2 regions of the Peribacillus sp. CSMR9 genome follow, and region 1 is predicted to be linked to the other one. Evidence: predicted binding sites of a transcription regulator. Region 1 holds the regulator's gene; the other holds the start of a gene.
What was found. Region 1 encodes NrdR, which represses ribonucleotide reductase genes. Its sites were predicted from a motif close to AACACNATATATNGTGTT; they were not measured.
Positions count from the first base shown of each region.

Region 2: N9I19_RS16090 (vitamin B12-dependent ribonucleotide reductase) is a predicted target of NrdR. The motif match lies at 2,987-3,004, and genes of this name have one in related genera.

Region 1 is NZ_JAOPHO010000002.1:161,983-174,054, forward strand. It holds gene thrS (threonine--tRNA ligase) at 1-1,029, opposite strand, end outside; gene ytxC (sporulation protein YtxC) at 1,443-2,279, opposite strand; gene dnaI (primosomal protein DnaI) at 2,401-3,339, opposite strand; gene N9I19_RS02645 (replication initiation and membrane attachment family protein) at 3,326-4,738, opposite strand; gene nrdR (transcriptional regulator NrdR) at 4,803-5,264, opposite strand; gene speD (adenosylmethionine decarboxylase) at 5,533-5,913, opposite strand; gene N9I19_RS02665 (glyceraldehyde-3-phosphate dehydrogenase) at 6,842-7,879, opposite strand; gene coaE (dephospho-CoA kinase) at 8,038-8,637, opposite strand; gene ytaF (sporulation membrane protein YtaF) at 8,662-9,294, opposite strand; gene mutM (DNA-formamidopyrimidine glycosylase) at 9,374-10,204, opposite strand; gene polA (DNA polymerase I) at 10,224-12,072, opposite strand, start outside.
Region 2 is NZ_JAOPHO010000038.1:3,235-15,306, forward strand. It holds gene gcvPB (aminomethyl-transferring glycine dehydrogenase subunit GcvPB) at 1-1,178, shown strand, start outside; gene N9I19_RS16080 (rhodanese-like domain-containing protein) at 1,340-1,723, opposite strand; gene N9I19_RS16085 (lipoate--protein ligase family protein) at 1,927-2,763, shown strand; gene N9I19_RS16090 (vitamin B12-dependent ribonucleotide reductase) at 3,155-5,725, shown strand; gene N9I19_RS16095 (hypothetical protein) at 5,857-6,042, opposite strand; gene splB (spore photoproduct lyase) at 6,179-7,204, shown strand; gene N9I19_RS16105 (patatin-like phospholipase family protein) at 7,288-8,169, shown strand; gene N9I19_RS16110 (SA1362 family protein) at 8,191-8,565, opposite strand; gene N9I19_RS16115 (DUF1385 domain-containing protein) at 8,704-9,663, opposite strand; gene N9I19_RS16120 (YqhR family membrane protein) at 9,997-10,506, shown strand; gene aroQ (type II 3-dehydroquinate dehydratase) at 10,602-11,048, shown strand; gene N9I19_RS16130 (M24 family metallopeptidase) at 11,049-12,072, shown strand, end outside.

The DNA of each region.
Region 1 (12,072 bases):
CATCATGTGATGCGGACAGTTCATCGGACGCAGGACAAGCTGTTCGTTTTCCATTTCCATGACAGGGAACATGCCGTCCTGGTAATGATCCCAGTGTCCAGAAGTTTTATAAAGGTCCACGCTTCCCATTACAGGTGTGTAGACATGGTCGTAACCAAGGCGTTCTTCCTTATCCACGATATACCTTTCGATTGTCCGGCGGATGGTCGCGCCTTTTGGCAACCACATCGGCAATCCTTGCCCCACTTTTTGTGAGCTCATGAACAAGTTCAATTCTTTGCCGATTTTACGGTGGTCACGTTCCTTCGCTTCTTCGAGGAAACGCAGGTGTTCGGCTAAATCTTCTTTTTTATAGAAAGCCGTTCCGTAAATGCGCTGAAGCATTTTGTTTTTGCTATCGCCTCTCCAGTATGCACCAGCGATGCTCAACAGCTTGAATTCTTTGATTTTTCCGGTTGATGGAACGTGAATTCCACGGCAAAGGTCAAAGAATTCCCCTTGCTCATAGAGCGTTACTTGCTGATCGGCTGGAATCGCATCGATCAACTCCAGTTTATACTCGTCGCCTATTTCTTTAAAACGGGAAATGGCCTCATCACGACTCACTTCGATGCGGGAAATTTCCAAGTTTTCGTTGACGATTTTCTTCATTTCTTTTTCAATCAATGGCAGGTCTTCAGGAGTCAATGATTCCTCCAGATCCATATCGTAGTAAAAACCGCCCTCAATGACTGGCCCTACACCGAATTTGGCGTTTTTGTACAAACGTTTGATCGCTTGTGCCATCAAGTGTGCTGTACTGTGACGCAATATTTCAAGAGCATCCGCTGCGTCCTGTGTCACGATTTCGATTGTGCCGTCTTGTTCAATCGGGCGTTTCAAATCATATAATTCACCATTGAATTTTCCAGCAATGGATTTTTTCCTTAAACCAGGACTGATGGATGCAGCGATTTCTTCAGTTGTTGTGCCTTTAGCAAACTCCTTGACCGCTCCGTCAGGAAAAGATATTTTCAGTAATTCAGACATTCCGTTTCACTCCTTCTTATTGTTCAAACAAATTAAGGGTTTTTGATTCCATTACAACACAAAAAGCCCGCCCCTGTATAAAACAGGGACGAGCTTAGTAATAAATATCATTAACCCGCGGTTCCACCCTCGTTCCATCTTGCTTTTCACGGCAAAACGGCACTTGTAACTTGGTAACGGCAGCTTCCCGTCAGCTCATATTCGCAAAATGCCTGCTTTCCGAGCCGAAGTTTAAAGGTGGTAAGTGTTCCATGCGAATAGGAAGCTTACAGCCTGTTGGCTCCCCTCTCTGATAATCGGCGACTAGAATACCCTTGTCCTCATCATAACTTTTAGTTTTTTAATAGTATGTAGGAAATTATAATTTGTTATACAGTGAAAATCAAGGTTAATTTTCTTTTTACGAAGAAAGATTATTCAAATGCATTTGAAAAGGACGAAAGCGGCAGGACGGTCGCCCGTTCTTCGAAAATCCTTGAAATGGTCTGAATCAGCCCTTCTTCCTTGTCATCGGTATAGATGCACAAGTTTTCAGGAGCAATCGATAAAAGCGGGGCAAGTATCACCGTATCGAGAAAAAGTGAACTTTTGGCAAGAAGCCTCCTGTCGATCATACTATTGATTTTTGGACGGTCGAGTTTGCTGAATTTCTGATCATAGAAATGAAAACCATCCCGGTTGACCAAGTGAAGCTTTCTTAATTTCGACTCCTGCCCATGAAGGCAATCACGGAGAGTGGCAATGAAATTTTGATAGTCCTGTTCCAGCTTGTATTCATCAATCGCCTTGACGACATACTTTTCCAAAGTTTGCTGAAATGATTTTAAACGGAAGGTCGTAAAAGAATCGAATGAAAAAGATACCTTTCCAGCCAAGATGCTTTGAAGTCCTTCCTCAATCAATCGTTTCTCCGTACTGAATGCTTCCTCTTGATTCCTGGCTCTTTCCACCTCGATGATAGATGATGCAATTTCAATGATGGCTTCAATTTCTTCCCGTTCCCTATAAAAAAATTTACCGACTATTATTTGCTCCAGAACAGGAAGCGTCTTTTCTTCCAATAAAAAAGAATGAAATGCATCTCGAAGCAGAATTAGCCACTTATCACCTGAAGACTCCGTCATATCCACATGCATGCCTTGTTGCGGAAGAAATCGAATGTATGCTTGAAATTCTGCCCCCAGTGGATGGACAGAAACGAAATCCAGTAATTTCAATGCCTCTGAATCGTTTTGAAACGAAATTTGCACTACGACATCCCCCCTTCCCCCTTGCTTCTTTTTTCATGTATATGGGGATGGGGACGTGTTTAGAAGTGGGATGGACCTTGTAAGAAGAAAAAAGTGACCTCCATTAAGAGACCACTTTTCTTCATCTTCTCCGATTCACGCCATCAAGCTTGACCGGCTCCGCTAAATATTGAATTCTTTCCAGTACCCTGGCCGCCTTCACTTCTTCCTTTTCACCACGCTGTGAAAAGGTCAGGTGATTCTCCAGGCCATTCATGTCAAAATTCGAAGTGAAAAAGGTCGGAAGGTTTTCCAGCATTCTAAATTGCAAAATCGGACCAAAAACCTCATCGCGTCCCCAGCTTGTCATGGACTCCGCTCCAATATCATCCAGCATGAGGATCGGTGCCGTTTTCACCATCTCAATTTTTTCATTTACCGTATTGTCACCTATCGAACCCTTAAGTTCCCTCAAGTAGTCAGGTACATAGACAATAAGGGAGGAAATTTGCCTTTCTGCAAGTTCATTGGCAATCGCACCTAATAAATACGTTTTCCCAACACCGAATTTACCATATATATATAAGCCTTTTTGCCTTTTGCCTGGTTCATACTCCATAATGAACGACATCGCTTTACTTAAAACACCTAAGCGTTTGTTTTGATCATCCGTTTGAGTGAAGTCGTCAATGGTCGCCTTTAAAATATCCTTCGGCACGTAAAGGCTGCGGATCAATTTTTCACGTTTCCGCTTTTCATCCTCTGCCAATTTCCGCGGGCAGATTTCATAATGCAGATTCAGGGCCTTCCCTTGAACGACCAATTTGGGATAATACCCCTGCATCATATTGATGCAGCCGTCCAAGCTTGGACATTTATCGCACTTATTGCTTTGTGAAGTGAACTCATAAAGCTTCCCCAAGTTTTTTTCGATCATGTCTTCCGTGACCGTCGAACTGTTGGCATTCAAAAATAACCGCACCTGTTCATCTTCAAAAATCTCCTGTTTCAGCTTTTCATAACGCTGTTGAAATTGGTTTGTATTGGCCAATTTATTCAGGGATCTATTAATCTTTTCCATCGTTCATTTCACCTCCTGCTTTCCACTGCTTCCATTTTTCCTGAAGCTCACGTTTCTGGGCATTCAATTCGGGCTGATCCGCATTCTGCTCTTGCTGTGCTTCTTCTTTTTTCTCAAGCCACTCCGGAACCACTTCTTCCCGTATCGTCTTTTTCCGGCCGCCCTTCGCAGCATTCCTGCTCCCTTGAGCCCAGTCCTGATATTTCCGGTGTTCATTTTTAGCTAGTTCCATCGCCTCGATGACGGTGGAGACCTTCAGCCGTGCCCAATGGCCTGCCAATTTTTCCACATAGCCCTTCGTGAACTTCATATCCGTTTTGAGCATGACATATTCAATCAAGACATTGACGACACCAGGATTCAGCTTTTGGTTGATCATCACGCCCTCCACCACTTTCAAATCACCGCTTGATGGCTCTGCGCCGCCGGACAATTGCATCAGCCGCTCCCGTGGGGATATCGTCTCCAAATGCCGGATTAGCTCTTGTTCCTGTGTTTTCGGTTCTTCTTTTTGTGTCCGTTCACGAATCGGCTGCACTCGATTGACCAGGGAAGGCATGTCTGCCTGCCGTTCGATCTGATACCAGTCCCTTGCCGCCTTCCTGAGCATTTCCTCATCGATCTCATCATCCAATGAAACGGCATCCATTACTAGTTTTTGCATTTCAAGCGGATCAATGCCATATAAAAAAGCAAGTTTGGCAATCGTACTTTTAATTTTCGGAGTAAAGGCCTTTTTCGGTACGATAGAAGATTTCATCCCGGCTAATAAAAGTTCAAAATCGAATAAGTTGTCAAATCCCGAAGGCTCGACGCCATCCGTCCGGTCGATATATTGCTGATCAGGAATGGGGTTCCATTCGTTTTTTGCTTCATCCGTTACATATAAAGAGTCCAAATGATCTGATGAGAATACCTCCGCAAAAGATTTAGTCACACCTTCATATTGATCCGTTAAGATATGATCATCACAAAAGAATCTCTTTAACCGGTTGAATTGTGCTTTACCGATCTTTTTGTATAAATAGATATTCAGCATTCCATCCGTGAAGAACTGTTGGGGGGAAAGCGGCGGATTTATCTCATAGATAAATTCCTTTGTCTCATTTTTCGATTTCTTATATACATTCAACAAACCGATTCCCTCAAGTAAAAGTCGGGCTTCGTAAATATCACCTAACTTAAGGCCGATTGTATTCATTAATTGATAATGTGAGGAGGTTTCCGACCATAGCCTGTTTTCCTCCAACTCACTCCATAACGTCATATATAGGCTAATACAGATAGGTCCAATAAGAGGTTGATAAAGTCGGGTAAGTATTTTCCGATCATAATCATGAAGCAGCCCCGCAGATGAGACCAAATATGAATCAGCTGGGAGCAATTCTTGCCAATGCATTGACATCTCCATTCAAACCTTTCAAAAGATGTAGTGAAAAAAGAGCCAAAGTAAATCTTCAGCTCTACTTTCTTTCTTTATTTATTAAATCTTTCAATTCATCGATAAAGACATTGATATCTTTAAATTGTCGATAGACGGATGCGAATCTAACATAGGCAACCTCATCGACTTCTGCCAGCTTGTCCATCACCATTTCGCCGACACTGTCGCTTTTCACTTCCGATATGCCCTGGTTGCGTAGTTCTTTTTCTACATAACTGGTAATTTGCTCTAGTTCTTTCAAGGGAACCGGACGTTTTTCGCAAGCCCTGATTAAGCCACGCAGGATTTTATCACGACTGAACTCTTCCCGTGTACCGCCTTTTTTCACTACAATGAGCGGTGTTTCCTCCACCTTTTCAAATGTCGTGAATCGAAAACCACATGCCTCACATTCACGGCGTCGTCGAATCGATTTACTTTCATCGACTGGCCTGGAATCGAGCACTCTTGTTCCGTTATATTGACATGATGGGCATTTCATCATTATCAGCTCCGTATTTTATGTAGGACTCCCCTATCTAAATGTTCCCCAAGGAATTACTTTTCTATCTTAATCTTATATTAAAAGGAACGGCCAGTACAAGTAAAAAGTGTAACTTCCAGCAGCAAGCACTTTTTATCACGCACTAGAAGCACCGTTATCAAAGTCTTTGTGCTCTGGGATACTTACCCTTATAAATTGAAGTAAGATCGGATTCATTGCATTAAAAAAGAGATGCACCCATGGCATCTCTGTGTATACGTGTTTTTTATAGGGCACTTATATTGGCTTTTTTCATTTGTACAGGACCTAATCCACGTGGTAATTCTATGTTCTCGCGTGTTTGCGCATTCAAAGCTTCTGCAATATAATCTGCCGCAATATTCGGATCCAAGTTACCGCATGTATAGACATCAATGCTGGCATAGCCGTGTTCAGGAAAACTGTGAATCGTTAAGTGTGATTCAGAAATGATGACAACCCCACTAACTCCTTGTGGAGCAAACTTGTGAAAGGCAACTTCTCGTACCTCTGCACCTGATTTTAAAGCAGCATCAACAAAAATCTTTTCAATCAAATCGATATTGTTCAGTTTCTCAAAGTCACAACCCCAAAGTTCAGAAATGACATGTCTACCCATAGTTTCCATAGTGTAAGCAGTTTCCATATTAAGCTTCCCCCTTACCATGATTAAAAAATAAGTCTGATAACTACCACGGGGGAAAGTTAGTCCAAAGAGGTCCTAACCCTTTAAGTAGCCATCATGCAAACCGCTTTTGAAGAAGTTCACGATTCATAGTATATATGGTTTAAATTTTTTTTGCAACTCCAAATTGAATTTTTGGATAGATAAACTTTTTATGTAATAAAGATATGGGGGAGGTCCCAATGTGGGGCAAATTCTGTTTTCGTGTGTTTATTCAGCGCTATAAGGCAGCCAGAAATTGATGATCAATGAATTAAAAATAGTCTGCTAAAAAAATTTAGCAGATAGACAAACTCGATAATAATTGAGTTTGTCTACTGTTTTTTATGTTTTTAATATTTGGCCGTTTATTGGAACGTGGGGCACTCGCTTTCCGCGGGCGGTCCGCCATTGCGCCTGTGGGTCTCCCTTTGACGCGCTTTTCCCGAAAGGAGCCTCGAACACCCGCTCCAATCAACTTTGTTTTAAGATAGAATCCTTTTACCTATAGTCTATTTAAGGCAGAGAACAAGGGGATTAAGGACAGTTCAACTAATCCTGAAGAGTAGCTACTATGTGAAAGATGAACGAACAAAACAAGTTTGCCTATTCGTTTCAAGCAGCATCGAACCTCAATGCATTTGTGTTGGGGACGATACGCATGATCGTCATATCTTAGAGCCTCTGGTTGAACCAGTGATTCCAGAAAGTTGGAAAACCAGGAGAGTTTCCGCAGATGCAAAGGAAAAGCATGGTATGCGCTGGGTCACTATTCTCTCTAACTGCTTCAAATCCAATAAAAAATCAAAAAGGTTTCGGAATGTGACCATTCCGAAACCTTTTTGTCTACAAACTGGGCCCGCTAAAAAATTTAGCAGGCTCGATTTTTTCATTATTTTACTGATAATTCAACTTCGGAAGTTTTTTTCAACTCGGATGCAACTAATTTTACAAGGTCCACTACCCGGTTGGAGTAACCCCACTCATTATCATACCAAGCCAGGACTTTAACTTTCCTGTCACCAATCATCATCGTTGTCAAACCATCGATGATGGCAGAGTGAGGATTAGTTTTGAAATCACTGGAAACCAAAGGTTCCATCGTGAATTCCATGATTCCTTTAAGTTCATTTTCTGAAGCGTCGATGAACGCTTGATTCACTTCATCAATCGTGACATCACAGTTTAAATCCACAACAAGGTCGACTAGGGACACGTTAGGTGTCGGTACGCGTATCGCCATTCCGTGAAGCTTGCCTTTTAATTGAGGCAACACCAATGAGATCGCTTTTGCAGCTCCTGTGGTCGTAGGAATGATGCTTTCCGCAGCGGCACGAGCACGTCTTAAGTCTTTGTGCGGGTTATCGATATTATTTTGATCATTTGTATAAGAATGTATCGTTGTCATTAAACCATTATTAATGCCGAATTTTTCATCAAGCACTTTTGCAACCGGTCCAAGACAGTTAGTTGTACAAGATGCATTGGATATGACATAATGCTTGTCAATTTCCAGAACTTCCTGATTGACGCCCATGACAATGGTAACGTCTTCATTTTTACCTGGTGCTGATAAAATAACCCTTTTTGCCCCTGCTTCTAAATGAAGAGCCGCTTTAGAACGATCATTGAATTTTCCAGTAGCTTCAATTACAATATCTATGTTCATCTCTTTCCAAGGCAATAGCTTTGGATCGCGGTTATTTATCAATTGTACTCGGCGGCCATTCACTACAAGTGAATCATCTTCCGCTATAATGATACCGTCGAATTTACCATGTATCGTATCATACTTTAGTAAGTGTGCTAAAGTTTCAGCAGGATAGCTTGCATTAATGGCAACAATGTCCAAACTCTCATCTAATATGGCCTTTCGGAAAACCATTCTTCCAATTCTCCCAAATCCGTTAATTGCTATTCTTGAATTCATTGTTCGGACCCTCCTGAAAATATTAATGTTATACTTATTACCTCTCACATGTAATTAGTATAACATAATTCAATGGAATTGTGCTAATAAAAATGCGGATTGTTTTATTTTTTCAACACAAAAGGAAGAAACCCGAAGATTTCTTCCTTTTATCACAACTATATGACATGCCATTCGCTAAGCAGGGCCTTCACCTGCTTCTTCGTTTCCTTAATGTCCCCATTATTATCGATGACGGCATCCGCTAAAGCCTTTTTATCAGCCAAGGGCATCTGAGAATGGATCCTGGCAAGCGCATCCTTCTCCGATAGACCATTCCTGTTCATTAAACGTTCCAATTGAACTTGTTCATCGACATATATCAAAAGCGTCTTTTCCACCATGAATGTCAGCTTACTTTCAAATAAGAGCGGAATATCCATGAATACCGTTTCTTCCCCTGCAGCGAGTGCCTCTTCCGTTTTGAGGCGCATCCAATTCCTGACGGCAGGGTGAACGATGCCATTCAATAGCAATCTCTTTTCCCGATCATGGAATATTATCGACCCAAGCTTTACGCGATCTATATTCCCATCCGCCAATAAGATATCTTCTCCAAACGCCTCCACAACTTGATGATAGGCGTCTTCACCTGGCTCAACGACAGCACGGGAAGCCAGATCTGCATCTACAATCGTGAATCCGAGTTCCTGTAAATAGAGGCTGACACTGCTTTTCCCGCTGGCGATGCCTCCAGTGATTCCGATGATTTGTCCCATATGCTCCCCCTTTTAAACCATGTATCATAACTTGAATAAGCCGATTATAATTAATAGTACACCTGGAAGAAAGGTTAAATGCTGGACAACTTTATTATTCGAAAGCAATTTCCCGCTTTGCAGTCCGCTCCAAATGAAAATTGAACTCATAACAGCGATGCATACTGCAAGGATAATCGGTGAAATCCCGATCATGGCTGCTCCGACTCCAGCCCCGAACGCATCCAGTGAAAGTGCAAACCCCAAAACAAGCGCTTCAACACCCGTAATCGTACCTGATTTATCAAAATCGGCATTCAATGGTTTTTGTAAAATATTAATGGCTACCCCAAGTGATTTAATTTCAAAATTAAAGATGACCTTTTCATGATATCTATCATCTTTCAAATCTTTGTCAGGCCTAAAGTATTGATATACCATCCAGGCACCAAGAAAGATGAGGATGATGCCCCCGGTTTTTTCAGCCGCCCCGATAGATATGAGCTGACTGATGAATTGACCGATGACCATCGCTATGCCTAAACTCAAAGCAGAACAAAATGAAATGACCGCTATTGACTTTAAGGGGATTTTCATCTTCCGCATACCGAAAGTCAAACCTACGCCAAATCCGTCAATACTAACTGCAAAAGCAAGAAAAATAATTTGTAGCCACATCGGAATATTACTCCTTCCCTTCTCGTTGCTACCCTAGTATATGGTAGGAGCCCATCCGATGTGTTTTAAAAAACATTAGTTAAATAAGCGGCTGGCACAACGGGCAAATATGTGTGCCGCGTCCTGCAACAACCAGCTTTTCAAGTGGCGTGCCGCATGTTTTGCATTCCTCGCCCTTTCGTCCATAGACATTCAGTTCCAACTGAAACATGCCGATTTGCCCTTGAGAGTTGAGGTATGAACGAATCGTACTCCCACCCTTTTCCACCGCTTCACCCAATGTTGCAATGATTTCCGCATGCAACTTTTTGATTTCCTGCAAGGATAGTGAAGAAGCTATTCTCTCCGGATGGATACCGGAACGGAATAATGACTCGTCCACATATATATTCCCAATTCCAACGACAACCGTTTGATCAAGGAGAACCGGCTTGATTTTCCTGTTGGTTTTGGCCAATTTCGCACTTAGCCCCTCGACAGTAAAATCTTCAGATAACGGTTCAGGCCCTAAATGCAGCAGCGGCAACCGCTCAAACTCTTCTCCTTTGGCAAATAGGTGCATCGTTCCGAATTTCCGGACATCCCTGTACCGAAGCTCACTGCCATCCGTGAAAGTGAAGATCACATGTGTATGCTTATCATATGGCTCTTCTTTTGGATGCACCCCGTATTTCCCCTCCATCCTTAAATGCGAAACCATCGAATAATCATCCAAGGTGAAAATGAGGAACTTGCCCCGACGGCCTATACTCTGAATCGTTTGCCCTCTTAAAGCATCCTGAAACTGTTCGACAGGCTCAGGCGCTTTAATGATCTTTGGCCAGAAAACGGACACTTCCTTGATCTCTTTTCCAAGTACGAGCTGTTCTAACGTTCTTTTGACTGTTTCCACTTCTGGAAGTTCTGGCATTACAATCACCTATCTTTTATTATTTGGCATCAAACCATGTTGGCCCGAAAGCATAATCCACTTTAAGGGGCACGTTCAATTCAATGGCATTTTCCATTTCCTCCGGAACGATCACCTTAAGGATTTCGAGTTCCTCGGGAGGAGTTTCAAAAATCAATTCATCATGTACCTGAAGAAGCATTCTCGTTTTCAGCCCTTCACTTTTCAGGCGCTTATTCATATTTATCATCGCAAGCTTGATGATATCCGCGGCACTGCCTTGAATCGGTGTGTTCATCGCTGTCCGTTCGGCAAAGCTCCTGATGTTGAAATTCCTGCTTGTAATCTCAGGTATATAGCGCCTTCTTTGCAGCAAAGTCGTGCTATACCCTTTTTGACGTGCCTCATGTATACTTTCTTCCATATATTCCTGAACACCAGGAAAGCTCCTTAAATACTTCTCGATGAACTCTCCAGCTTCTTTTCTCGTGATGCCAAGACTTTGCGATAGACCGTAGTCACTTATACCATAAACGATTCCGAAGTTGACGGCTTTTGCTTGGCGCCTCATGTTCGACGTGACTTCCTCCGCCTTTACATGGAACACATCCATCGCTGTCCTTGTATGGATGTCCATCCCGGCTTGGAATGCTTCCACCAATCCGCTGTCATCGGCGATATGCGCCAGCACGCGTAACTCGATTTGCGAATAGTCCGCAGCAAAAATGATCCAATCCTTTTCGGAAGGAATGAAGGCCTGCCTGATTTTCCTGCCTTCTTCCAGTCTGATAGGGATGTTCTGCAGGTTGGGATCTGTAGAACTTAATCGGCCGGTTTGGGTCAATGCTTGGTTGAACCGGGTGTGCACCTTGTCCGTTTTAGCATTGACCACTTTGAGCAAACCTTCAATATATGTGGATTGCAACTTACCAAGCTGGCGATACAGTAATATTTCCTTAACGATATCATGCTGGCTCTCCAGTTTTTCCAGCACATCGGCTGAAGTGGAATAACCTGTTTTGGTTTTCTTCATGACCGGAAGCTCTAACTTTTCAAAAAGGATGGCCCCAAGCTGTTTAGGTGAATTGATATTGAAAGCCTCTCCAGCCAAATCAAAAATTCGTGCTTCAATGGTTCTTAAGCGAATGGCTAATTCCTGCCCCATGTTTTTCAGCCGGCCTATATCCACCTTGATTCCCTGCCATTCCATATTAGCCAGGATGATCGACAAAGGCAGCTCCAGTTCCGTTAACAGATGATATTGCTCGAACTCTTGCAGTTTATTGATCATCGGTTCTTTAAGAGAAAGGATTGCCTTCGATTTTCTGGCGATATGCTCGCTCAATTCAGCTTGCCCAGGAATCTTGCGTTTTGCACCTTTTCCATAAAAAACATCATCTGTCTCAAGACGGATTGTACCTTGTGTTTTCGTGATTTCGGCCACTTCATCCACTGACTCTGCCGGATCTAGGATATAGGATGCCAAAAACACATCAAAATCGATGCCTTTTATTTCGACGCCTCTATGACGGAGTGCAACAACCGTACGCTTCGCATCGAAAACCGTTTTCTTTTTTGTTTCATCCTCTGCCCAAGTTTTAAATGCCGCGGAACTCAGAGCATCATCTCCATGGAAGTAAAAATGACCTTGTTCATTACTGATGGCTATCCCTATAATATCTGCACGATGATAATTATCTTCTAAAGTTTCAACATATAAAGCACTTTCATCTGCAAACATTCCTTCTGTCATTTCACCCGTGTGAACCTCTATCTTTTCCTGTTCAAGCGGTACACTTTCCGTTACATCCAATTTATCGAGCAAAGTCGAGAAGCCTAGCTCTTTATAGAATGAGATGACTCGTTCCTGATCCATGCCGCTGTACTCG
Region 2 (12,072 bases), on a different contig from region 1:
GCTTTAACGGTTTCGCCCATATCCATCCATATCAAGACCCGACTACAGTCCAGGGAGCCTTGGAATTATTATTTGATTTGCAGGAACATTTAACGGAAATCACAGGGATGGATCTAGTGACATTACAACCTGCAGCAGGTGCACACGGTGAATGGACAGGGTTGATGATGATTCGCGCTTTTCACGAAGCGAATGGCGATACAGAACGGACGAAAGTGATTGTACCTGATTCTGCACACGGTACGAATCCTGCATCTGCAACTGTTGCCGGACTTGAAACGATTACAGTGAAGTCCGATGAAAATGGGTTAGTCGACCTTGAAGATTTAAAGCGTGTTGTCGGACCGGATACGGCGGCCTTGATGCTGACGAACCCCAATACATTGGGATTGTTTGAAGAGAACATCTTGGAAATGGCACAACTTGTCCATGATGCAGGTGGGAAGCTTTACTATGACGGAGCCAATCTGAATGCAGTCCTATCAAAAGCACGCCCGGGTGATATGGGCTTTGATGTGGTTCACTTAAATCTCCATAAAACATTCACAGGTCCGCATGGCGGCGGCGGTCCGGGTTCCGGCCCTGTAGGGGTAAAGTCGGATTTGATTCCCTACTTGCCTAAACCGCTTGTTGTTAAACAAGATGAGCAATTCGTTCTTGATTATGATCGCCCGCAATCCATTGGCAGGGTAAAACCATACTATGGGAACTTCGGGATAAATGTTAGAGCTTATACGTACATTCGTTCAATGGGTCCTGATGGCCTTAAAGCCGTCACAGAGAATGCGGTCATCAATGCCAATTATATGATGCGTAGGTTGGAACCATTTTTTGACTTACCATATAATCGTCATTGTAAGCATGAATTCGTATTAAGCGGACGCAGGCAAAAGAAATTAGGGGTAAGGACCCTCGATATAGCAAAAAGGTTGCTGGATTTCGGGTATCATCCTCCAACCATTTACTTCCCGTTGAACGTGGAAGAAGGAATGATGATAGAACCGACTGAAACCGAGTCAAAAGAAACGCTGGATGCATTCATCGATGCAATGATCCAGATTGCCAAGGAAGCGGAAGAAACCCCGGAAATCGTTCAGGAAGCTCCGCATACAACCGTTATTAAGCGGCTTGATGAAACTCTTGCTGCAAGAAAACCTATTCTGCGTTATCAAGCATAGACTGATAGCTTACACGAAAAAAATCCCTGCCTGCCGGCGGGGATTTTTCATGTTTATGTAAGAATTCATTAAAGTCGAACAGTCAACTTTCATTTTCCTGGAGCCCGCATGATGCATATGAAGGCTTTTTAATTTAAAAGAGCCCATGCGGAGATGGGGTCTTATTTCTTTGCTTTGATTTTCCCGGTCCACATCTTGAAACCGCCCTTTAAGTGAAAAAGTTCCCTGTAGCCCTTTTTGTATAGCATGGCTGCAGCTCTTCCGCTGATGATTTCGCTTTGAGCGTACAAATATACAGGCTTGTCCGGCCTAATTTCGACCAAGCGGGTTTTCATTTGCGTCATAGGGATGTTTCTTGCGCCTAAGATATGACCATTATCGAAATCATTCGGTTCCCGCACATCGATTAGCTGCACTTTTCTGTAGTTAGCGATAAATTCGTCCTGTGTTAATGTTTTAACGATTTTACGCTGGCGGTACCAATTAAAAAGTGAATACGCAATAACCACTCCTAAGATGATGAGCAGTGTATATAATATTTCCAAACATAAAAACTCCCTTCTACCTAAACGAATACAGACAATCTTTATTATATAATTGCTTTACCCAATAATCAAAAAGAATTTTCATCAAATTCTTCATCGACTTGATAGCACTTTCTTTTTTAGAGTGTTAAAGTCTGTTAAACTACTACATGTGAGTTTTTTGTGGGGTATTGAAAAACAGTCTATTGAAACGAGGGGTAAGGATGACTAAAGAAAAATGGGGTTTTATAGATTCTGGATATTGTTCACCGGCGTTTAATATGGCGCTGGACGAAGCACTGCTAAACTGGCAAAGCAAAGGGGAAATTCCGCCAATCATACGCTTTTACGGTTGGGACCCAGCGACATTGTCGATTGGTTATTTTCAAAAGGCAGAAGCGGAAATCGATATGGAAGAGGTCAAAAGGCAGGGCCTTGGTTTTGTTCGCAGACCAACAGGAGGACGAGCGGTACTGCACGAGCATGAATTGACTTATAGTGTAATCGTTCCAGAATCCTATCCGGGAATGCCAACTACCGTTACTGAAGCATATCGTGTCATTTCTGAAGGAATATTAATGGGGTTCAGGAATCTGGGATTGGATGCTTATTTTGCCGTGCCTAGAACCGATCAGGAAAAAGCGGCTTTAAAAACGCCCAGGTCTTCCGTCTGCTTTGATGCTCCAAGCTGGTATGAACTGGTCGTCGAGGGCAGGAAGGTCGCTGGCAGCGCTCAAACCAGGCAAAAGGGCGTCATCCTTCAGCACGGTTCCATTTTGCTTGAACTTGATGACGATAAGCTCTTTAGCGTATTTAAATTCTCAAATGACAGGGTTAAGGAGAGAATGCAAAAAAGCTTAAAAAATAAAGCTGTGGCCATAAATGACATTGCCGGAAGAAAGGTTACCATCCCTGAAGCGAAAGAAGCTTTTGAAAAAGGTTTTGCCGAAGGACTTTCGATCGAGTTAGAGCCATACGTCCTAACTGAAAAGCAATTGCAGGAAGTGAAGGCCATTGCAGAAAGCAAATATGAAAGCGATGAATGGAATTTCATGAGATAGAAAAAGCAGGATAATTAAAGTGGATAATAAAAAAGTTTTTTCAGATTTGTTTGACCAAATAAGCTATTCCTTGCAGGGATAAGCCCTAAAAGGCATGGGGAAAAAGCAAGGTCCAAATTAATTGAAATCTGATGAAAAATTATTATAAATCGACAATTTCCTCCCTTTTGCTAACTATATTAATTGATTTATCGTTTGACAAAATTAAATGTTAATCAAAACAAACACAATATATAGTAGTTGAAATATTTAATGCGACACTATATGTTGATTTTTGGGTTTCGCTATGATAAATTTAGGGTACTTGTTAAGCGAAACGGACATGTAAGGCTACATATAGATTTTTGCGGCAGCAAGAACGGATCTTGAAACATATAAAGGAGAGGGAATTATGTCGGTTGTAATAAAAGAAGCTTTAAAGGTTGATCTAGAAAGGTTGAATAAGGATATTTCTTTATTTCCCCAGGTTCACCCTGTAACTGCTGATATGAAAATGGCGCATAAGGGCGTGTCCCGTCTAGTCATGCTTGACCGCTATTCTTTTAAGGATACTGAAAAAATCACACTCTCGGCAGGCGATTTCGTAGTGTTGACGATTAAGGAAGATCCGAAATTCCCGGCAAGGGGTCTCGGTTATATCGTTGAAATAGATTGGGAAACGAAAAAAGCCAAAGTATTGGTGGATGAAGAATTCCGTGGCGTATTGGATAATCCGGAAGAAGTGGAGACGGGGATTGTAAACCGTCCGCTGGATATTATCGAAAAGCCGCTTGAAATATACTATGAACAAATTGCGAAACGTAATGCAACGGGCTTGGCTTCAGTGGAAACCACGGAAGAAAAAAGAACGGAATGGTTCAATAAATTCTATGAAGAACTAAAGAACCTTAATTTTGTTCCGGCAGGACGCGTATTATATGGTGCGGGTTCCAATACGGATGTTACTTATTTCAACTGCTATGTGATGCCATTCGTACCGGATTCACGTGAGGGGATTTCAGAACATAGGAAACAAGTGATGGAAATCATGAGCCGCGGAGGCGGAGTGGGTACGAACGGATCGACACTGCGTCCAAGAAACACTTTGGCCAAAGGGGTTAATGGAAAATCCTCGGGTTCAGTGTCATGGCTTGATGATATCGCGAAATTGACGCATCTTGTTGAACAAGGCGGTAGCAGACGCGGTGCACAAATGATCATGCTGGCTGATTGGCATCCGGATATTGCAGAATTCATCATTTCTAAAATGCAAAATCCAAGGATCCTTCGATACCTAGTGGAAAACACTAAAGATGAAGCAATCAAGAAATATGCAACGGATAAATTGAAATTCACGCCGCACACCGAACAGGAAACGGCTATGTATCAAGGAATCATCAACTATAAGGAAATTCCCGGTCTAGGTGGATTTAGCGAAAAAATCATTAGGGATGCAGAGGAAAAGATCCGTACAGGCGGAACGTACAGTGTCCATAATTCCGAATTTCTTACGGGCGCCAACATCTCGATATGCTTGACAAAGGAATTTATGGAAGCGGCAGAACAAGATGCGGAATACGAATTGCGTTTTCCTGATGTTGAAAGCTATGATGCCGAAGAAATGGCTACTTATAATCAAGAATGGCATAAAGTCGGTGATGTTCGTAAATGGGAGGAAATGGGGCACAAAGTCCGTGTTTACCGTAAAATCCGAGCTAAAGAACTTTGGAACTTAATAAACATTTGTGCAACATACTCTGCAGAACCAGGTATTTTCTTTATCGATAATGCTAATGAAATGACAAACGCCAAAGCCTACGGTCAACAGGTCGTAGCTACGAACCCATGTGGCGAACAGCCATTGGCCCCATATTCAGTATGTAACCTTGCTGCTGTCAATTTGGCTGAAATGGCTGATAAAGATAGCAAAACCGTTAATTTCGAGAAACTTAAGCAGACCGTCGAAGTCGGTGTGCGTATGCAGGACAATGTCATTGACGCAACTCCTTATTTCTTGGATGAAAACAAAAAACAGGCACTGGGCGAGCGACGGGTTGGACTTGGTGTAATGGGTCTGCATGACCTGTTGATCTACTGTGAAACGGAATACGGATCTGAAGAAGGAAATATTCTGGTTGACAAGGTGTTTGAAACGATTGCGACTACAGCTTACAAGGCATCCGTGGAACTTGCTAAAGAAAAAGGCAGTTTCCCGTTCCTGATCGGATCAACGGATAAAGAAACCGATGAGCTTAGAACACGATTCACACAAACTGGATTTATGGAAAAAATGCCGGAAGATATCAGGGAAAGCGTTGCTGCATATGGCATCCGTAACTCTCATTTATTGACAGTGGCTCCTACAGGAAGCACAGGAACGATGGTTGGGGTATCAACAGGTCTTGAACCATATTTTTCCTTCACGTATTTCCGCAGTGGCCGTCTTGGCAAATTCATTGAAGTTAAGGCTGATATTGTTCAGGAATATTTGGACCGTCATCCAGAAGCTGATACACAAGAGCTTCCAAAATGGTTCATTTCCGCTATGGAATTAGCTCCTGAAGCCCATGCAGATGTTCAATGCATCATTCAACGTTGGATTGACAGCTCGATCAGTAAAACGGTCAATGCTCCAAAAGGATATACTGTCGAACAAGTTGAAAAAGTATATGAACGTCTATATAAAGGCGGAGCAAAAGGCGGTACAGTATATGTGGATGGCAGCCGTGACAGTCAGGTTCTCACGCTCAAAGCGGAAGAAAACCAAATGGACGAGCAGCTCGAAATGGACGAATTGACAGATGTGGAAGTAAAGAAAAAAGTCGTATTGGTCGATACGATAAATGAACTGCGTTCGACGAATGTTACGATTGGGTCGGAAGTGGGCAACACTTGCCCGGTCTGCCGTAAAGGCGAAGTCCAGGAAATGGGCGGATGTAATACTTGCACGAATTGCGGAGCACAATTAAAATGTGGGCTATAAGCTAATAGAAGGGAAGTCGTTAAGTGTGCTGAAAAGCTAATCTTAACGGCTTTTTTTTAAAAAGATCGGGCGAGTAGTTTTTAAACTTATTAAAAGAGAAAGCCAAATCCGGCTTTCTCTTTTAAGTTCATTCAACCATTTTCATTTTGTTGGCCTATTTCCTTTTCGGCCAGGTATTGGTTTCCATCCTTCAATACCGAAAATTCATCGACCGAGTCTCCAGGAATATTCCTAGGATTAGGATATTTATTATCTGTTTGGACGGTAATCGTTTGTTTCCCCATCCCGTTTGTCAAGAATTCTCGTTTATTAGCCATTTTGCATCTCCTTCATTTCGATTTCCAATTAAAAACAATCATGAGGATAACAGAATAAAGAAAAACTATCCTTATTAATTAGATTGTCTAGTTCGATTGAAAGTATGAACAAATCCATAAAAGAATGGAGAACGAAATGAAACCATTTATGCCACAGTTAGTATATATCGAGCCTAGGGCATTGGAATACCCGCTTGGCCGGGAATTGAAAAAGAAATTCGAGGATTTGAACATTGAAATCCGTGAGACCACATCACATAACCAAATTAGGGATCTTCCTGGAGAAAATGATCAGCAAAAATATCGTGTCGCCAAGTCGACGCTTGTGGTGGGCATCAGAAAAACATTGAAATTCGATTCTTCAAAGCCATCTGCTGAATATGCCATCCCTCTTGCTACCGGATGTATGGGGCATTGTCATTATTGTTATTTACAGACGACTCTCGGAACAAAGCCATACATTAGGACATATGTGAATCTCGAGGAGATTTTTGAGGCAGCTGAAAAATATATCAATGAGAGAAAGCCTGAAATTACTCGTTTTGAGGCGGCCTGCACGTCAGATATCGTTGGAATTGATCATTTGACACATTCGTTAAAAAGGGCTATAGAGTATTTTGGAAAAAGTGAATATGGGGTTTTGAGGTTCGTAACTAAATTTCATCATGTCGACCACCTGTTGGATGCTGAACATAATGGAAAAACGAGATTTCGGTTCAGTATAAATTCACGTTACGTAATAAAGAATTTCGAGCCCGGAACTTCGAGTTTCGAGGAAAGAATGGAAGCGGCACGTAAAGTGGCAGGTGCCGGATATCCCTTAGGTTTTATCGTAGCTCCAATATATCGTCATGAAGCATGGAAGGAGGGCTACCATGAATTATTCGAACGGTTAAGTGAGGCGTTAAAAGGGGTGGATATCCCTGACTTGACTTTTGAACTAATCCAGCATCGATTTACGGGCCCTGCTAAAAAAGTAATTCAAAAAAACTATCCGAAAACAAAATTGGAACTGGACGAAACGAAGCGCAAATATAAATGGGGCCGATATGGAATTGGCAAATATGTTTACCAAACCGAAGAAGCCGCAGAACTGGAAACGACCATTCGTGGGTATATAGCGGAATTTTTCCCTAAAGCGGAAATTCAGTATTTTACCTGACGAAGGCATTTTCCATATAAAACTGTCATAAATCGCTCTAATCCTGCTTAGAAATGTAAAGACCGGATTAGGGGAGGGCAGCTATGATTATTGACGGCGTTTTTTCCGGAGGCGGGATAAAAGGCTACGGTTTAGTGGGTGCCCTGCAGGAATTAGAGGAGCGAGGATTTGTATTCCATAGGACAGCCGGTACAAGTGCAGGTTCCATAATTGCAGCATTCGTAGCCGCTGGGTACACAGGAAAAGAAATGGAACAGCTTTTTCTTGATATAGATTTAATCGGCATGCTGGATAAAAGGCGTGGTCTTTTGCCTATCCCGCTTGCCAAGTGGCTCCTTTTATACTGGAAACTGGGCCTTTATAAAGGTGACGCTTTGGAAGCATGGATTGCCGCTAAACTTGCCGAAAGGAATGTAGTCACCTTTAAGGATGTTCGGCCGAAATCTCTCCGTATCATAACCTCTGACATTACACATGGGAAATTGGTGGTGCTGCCTGATGATTTATCTAACTATGGAATTGATCCGATGACTTTTCCAGTGGCAAAGGCAGTAAGAATGAGTTGTAGCATCCCCTATTTCTTTGAGCCAGTCAAACTTGATGTCGGAAAAAGCAGGGTCCTTTTTGTTGATGGAGGTGTGTTAAGCAATTTTCCAATGTGGTTATTCAATTCAGATCATGTAAGAAAGGAACGGCCGGTCATAGGCTTGCGACTAAGTGTCGATGAGATATGGAAACCGCATGTGGTGGATAATGCGCTTGAATTGTTCTCCGCACTATTCAAAACGATGAAAGATGCCCATGATGCACGTTATATTTCCAAGAAACACGTCCAGAATATTGTATTTATCCCGATGAGGGGAATTTCTGCAATGGATTTCAATCTGAATGATGAAAAAAAGGGAGAATTGATGAATCAGGGCAGACAGTGTACGAAAGAATTCCTTAAGAGATGGTCATATTAATAATCATAAAAAATCGGGCTCTTAAAAAGAAGCCCGATTTTTCTTTTTATTCTTTTTTCCTTCAATGACGGTTAAGTGACTATCCGTTTTCTTTCTCACTTTTATTTTTTTTGATGATTTTGCTGCAGAAAAGCTAGCCACATTATCCTTTTTCGAAGTTCGGTTTTTTAGCCTTTTTTTCGATTGGCGTGCAGCCTTTCGGAATGCTTGCTGCTCTTTTTTTACTGGTTTTCCCTTTGTTAATCCGGTATAAATCATATAAATAATCCCTGCGACAATGGCTATTATGAGAATGTTTCTAAAAAAGCCAATCGGGTCATTAAATAGTCGGCTCATTAGTCCGAGGACTCCGAGGGCAATGATTCCGTATATCATGAAAGATATGAAACGTTTCAACAAAGACACCTCCTTAAGAGCATCATAAGCATTTTTTGCTTATTTTAAACATTACCCATGTAAAATACTAGAAATTAATGAAGATTATTCCCTTAATTTAGTATATGACTTTTCATCATCAAAATGTGTATAGGTGTTTTACACAATAACATCTGATTCTAAACCTTTTTCGGTCTTTTTTTCCATCCTTAACAGTTCATGGAAGGATGCCAATGCAACTTCGACTTGATCGTCGGTAGGGGCTTTGGTTGTCAATAACTGAAGCCAAAGGCCAGGATAGCCAAGGTAACGCAGAATTGGAATATCTCTTACTTTGTTGGTCAACTGTAATACCTCGAAGGCTATGCCAAGCACTACGGGGATAAGCAAAACGCGATCCACGACACGGAGCCATAATGGATCGATTGGAACAAGCATATAGACAAACATGCCAACAATGACTGTAAATAAAATAAAGCTGCTGCCACAGCGATAATGAAGGCGTGAACTTGCCTGCACATTTGCTACGGTCAATTCTTTTCCGCTTTCAAAGCAATTGATCACCTTATGCTCTGCACCGTGATACTGAAAGACCCGCTTGATCAATGGAGTCATGGATACCAAGTAAATGTATACCAGCAATAATATCAACTTGAACAAGCTTTCGATTAAAACCTGTTCTATTTGGCCACTGAAGATGGGTCTTGTCAATGCGGCAAGAAATACGGGAATCAAAGTGAAAAGCAGCTTCCCGAATAGGAAGGAAAGGACACCGATTACGGCAACTCCAAGCCATACACTTAATTTAGAAGATTCTTTAGTTTCTTTTTTCTTTTCGTCCCGCTTTTCCCCTTCTTCTTCTTCTTCTTCATACTGTTCAGTGGAAAAGTTCAGATGTTTTGAACCGATGGCACTTGACTGAATCAGTGATACGAGACCCCTTAGAAACGGTACTTTTTTTAAGCGGTTGACAACAGGTTTCGTTTCACGCGGCAGATGATAATATACAATCGTTGAATCTTTGCGGCGTACCGCAGTGACTGTGTGATGTTTGCCGCCAAACATGACGCCTTCCACAACAGCCTGCCCTCCATAAACGGGTTTTTGGACCTCAGACATTTCTACACCAACCTAATAGTTATTCACGTAGCTCTCTCTTGGGTGCTAACATGTTTATTATCAAGTATCACAAGGGATAAAGACGGTCTCCAAAATTTAAATGGCGGCTTTATCCCTGCAATTACTTTATGAATGTTGAATCACAGGAAGGTAGTATCCTGTGTACATTATAAACTTCAACAGAGGATGGGTATTTTCCTCTGAAAAAAGTACATTATTTAAGATTTAATCATACAGAATAAATCACAAAACCTCTAGTGATTCTGCTCCCTAAGAATAAAAAAAAATAGTTCTATTTAACAAAGGGCATACTACGTAGCGGAGGTGCTTGATATGTCTTCTAATGTAAATGGACAAATTCAACAGGAAAATCAAGGTGCGATCTACAATGTACTAGCTATCGGTTTTGTTGGGGGGGCTGTAGCCAGTTTAATTGGAATCATAGCCCATTATGTTAATTTTATGGGGTTTAGCCCAAAATTCATACTTACGTCGTGGTCGAATATGGCCTGGATCGATCACTGGCTTGGTACGGTAATGACCATACTTTTGTTCGGAATTTTATCCGTGGGGATCGCTTTTATCTACTATAGTCTTTTTAAAAGGATGAAGAGTATCTTTTCGGGTATTTTTTTTGGAGTGGTTTGCTGGGTTTTGCTGGTATTTGTCCTGAAACCGATGTTCGCCGATTTGCCAACCATTTCAAAAATGTCGTCAAATACGATTATAACCAGTGTCTGCATTTTTATTTTATACGGTCTTTTTGTAGGGTATTCCATATCATATGATCATCAGGAATATCTACGTCAAAAAAACAAGGCCGAGAAGCAATCGGAAAGCTGATTGCTTCTTGGTTGTAAAAAAGTAGTAAGACAATTTGTAATTATGATAGAATGTTCATGGAAAGCATTCTTTTAATGATGAGCAGGTGTTTGATGATGACAAAAATCTTACTAATCAATGGTCCGAATTTAAATCGCTTGGGGAAGCGGGAACCTGCGCATTATGGATCCTCGACACTTGCGGATGTGGAAGCTCTATTACATCAGCAAGCTCAAGGGTTAAATGTGGAACTAACCTCATTTCAAACTAACCATGAAGGGGCGATTATCGACAAGCTCCATTGGTCAGAGGATCAGGGGATCGACGGGATTATCATTAATCCTGGAGCTTTTACTCATTATAGCTATGCGATTCGTGATGCAATAGCCGGAATTGATGTTCCAGTTGTGGAAGTGCATATTTCGAACATACATGCCCGTGAAAGCTTTCGGCATGAATCGGTGACCGCACCGGTATCGGCGGGACAGATTGTCGGCTTGGGGATACACGGATATGAATTGGCGTTGCAGGCGATCACAAAGATTGCAAAGGGGAGAAAGTAAATGAATAAACTAATGCGCTTAAGAGCCTCAATGGAAAAGGTGGGCATTGATGGTTTATTGATCACCAGTACATATAACCGCCGATTCATGACCAATTTTACCGGAAGTGCAGGCGTCGTCCTGATTTCCCAAAATGAAGCTAAATTCATCACTGATTTCAGATACGTGGAACAAGCAGGAAAGCAGGCTACGGGCTATGAAATCGTCCAGCACAAAGGAACCATCACCGAAGAGGTCGGTAAGCAAGTAAAAGAAATGAAGATCGGCACACTGGGCTTTGAGCAAGATCATCTGACTTTTGCCACATATAAGGCATACGAAGCGGCCATTGAAGGACAACTTTTGCCGGTGTCTGGAGTTATTGAGAATTTACGCTTGATAAAGACTTCATCAGAGATTAAGATATTAAAGGAAGCGGCTGCTATTGCTGACGCTGCCTTTACACATATTCTGGATTACATGCGTCCAGGGATTTCAGAACTGGATGTATCCAATGAACTTGAATTCTTTATGAGGAAACAGGGGGCAACTTCCTCTTCCTTTGATATTATCGTAGCATCTGGCGTAAGGTCAGCTCTCCCGCATGGAGTTGCTACGGATAAAATCATTGAAAAAGGCGATTTTGTCACATTGGATTACGGAGCATACTATAACGGGTATGTGTCTGACATAACTCGGACATTAGCAGTTGGCAAGCCGAGTGAAGAACTTATTAACATTTATGACATTGTTTTAGAAGCGCAACTGCGCGGAATGGCTGGGATTAAACCTGGGATGACGGGCAGGGAAGCGGATGCACTAACTCGTAATTTAATTGAAGAAAAGGGATTCGGGCAGTATTTTGGACATTCGACTGGACATGGAATCGGTCTGGAAGTCCATGAAGGTCCTGCATTATCCTTAAGGTCTGATATCATTTTAGAACCAGGTATGGCCGTAACCGTCGAGCCGGGCATTTACCTACCGGGTGTTGGCGGAGTTCGGATTGAAGATGATACAATCGTTACAATTGAAGGTAACGAAG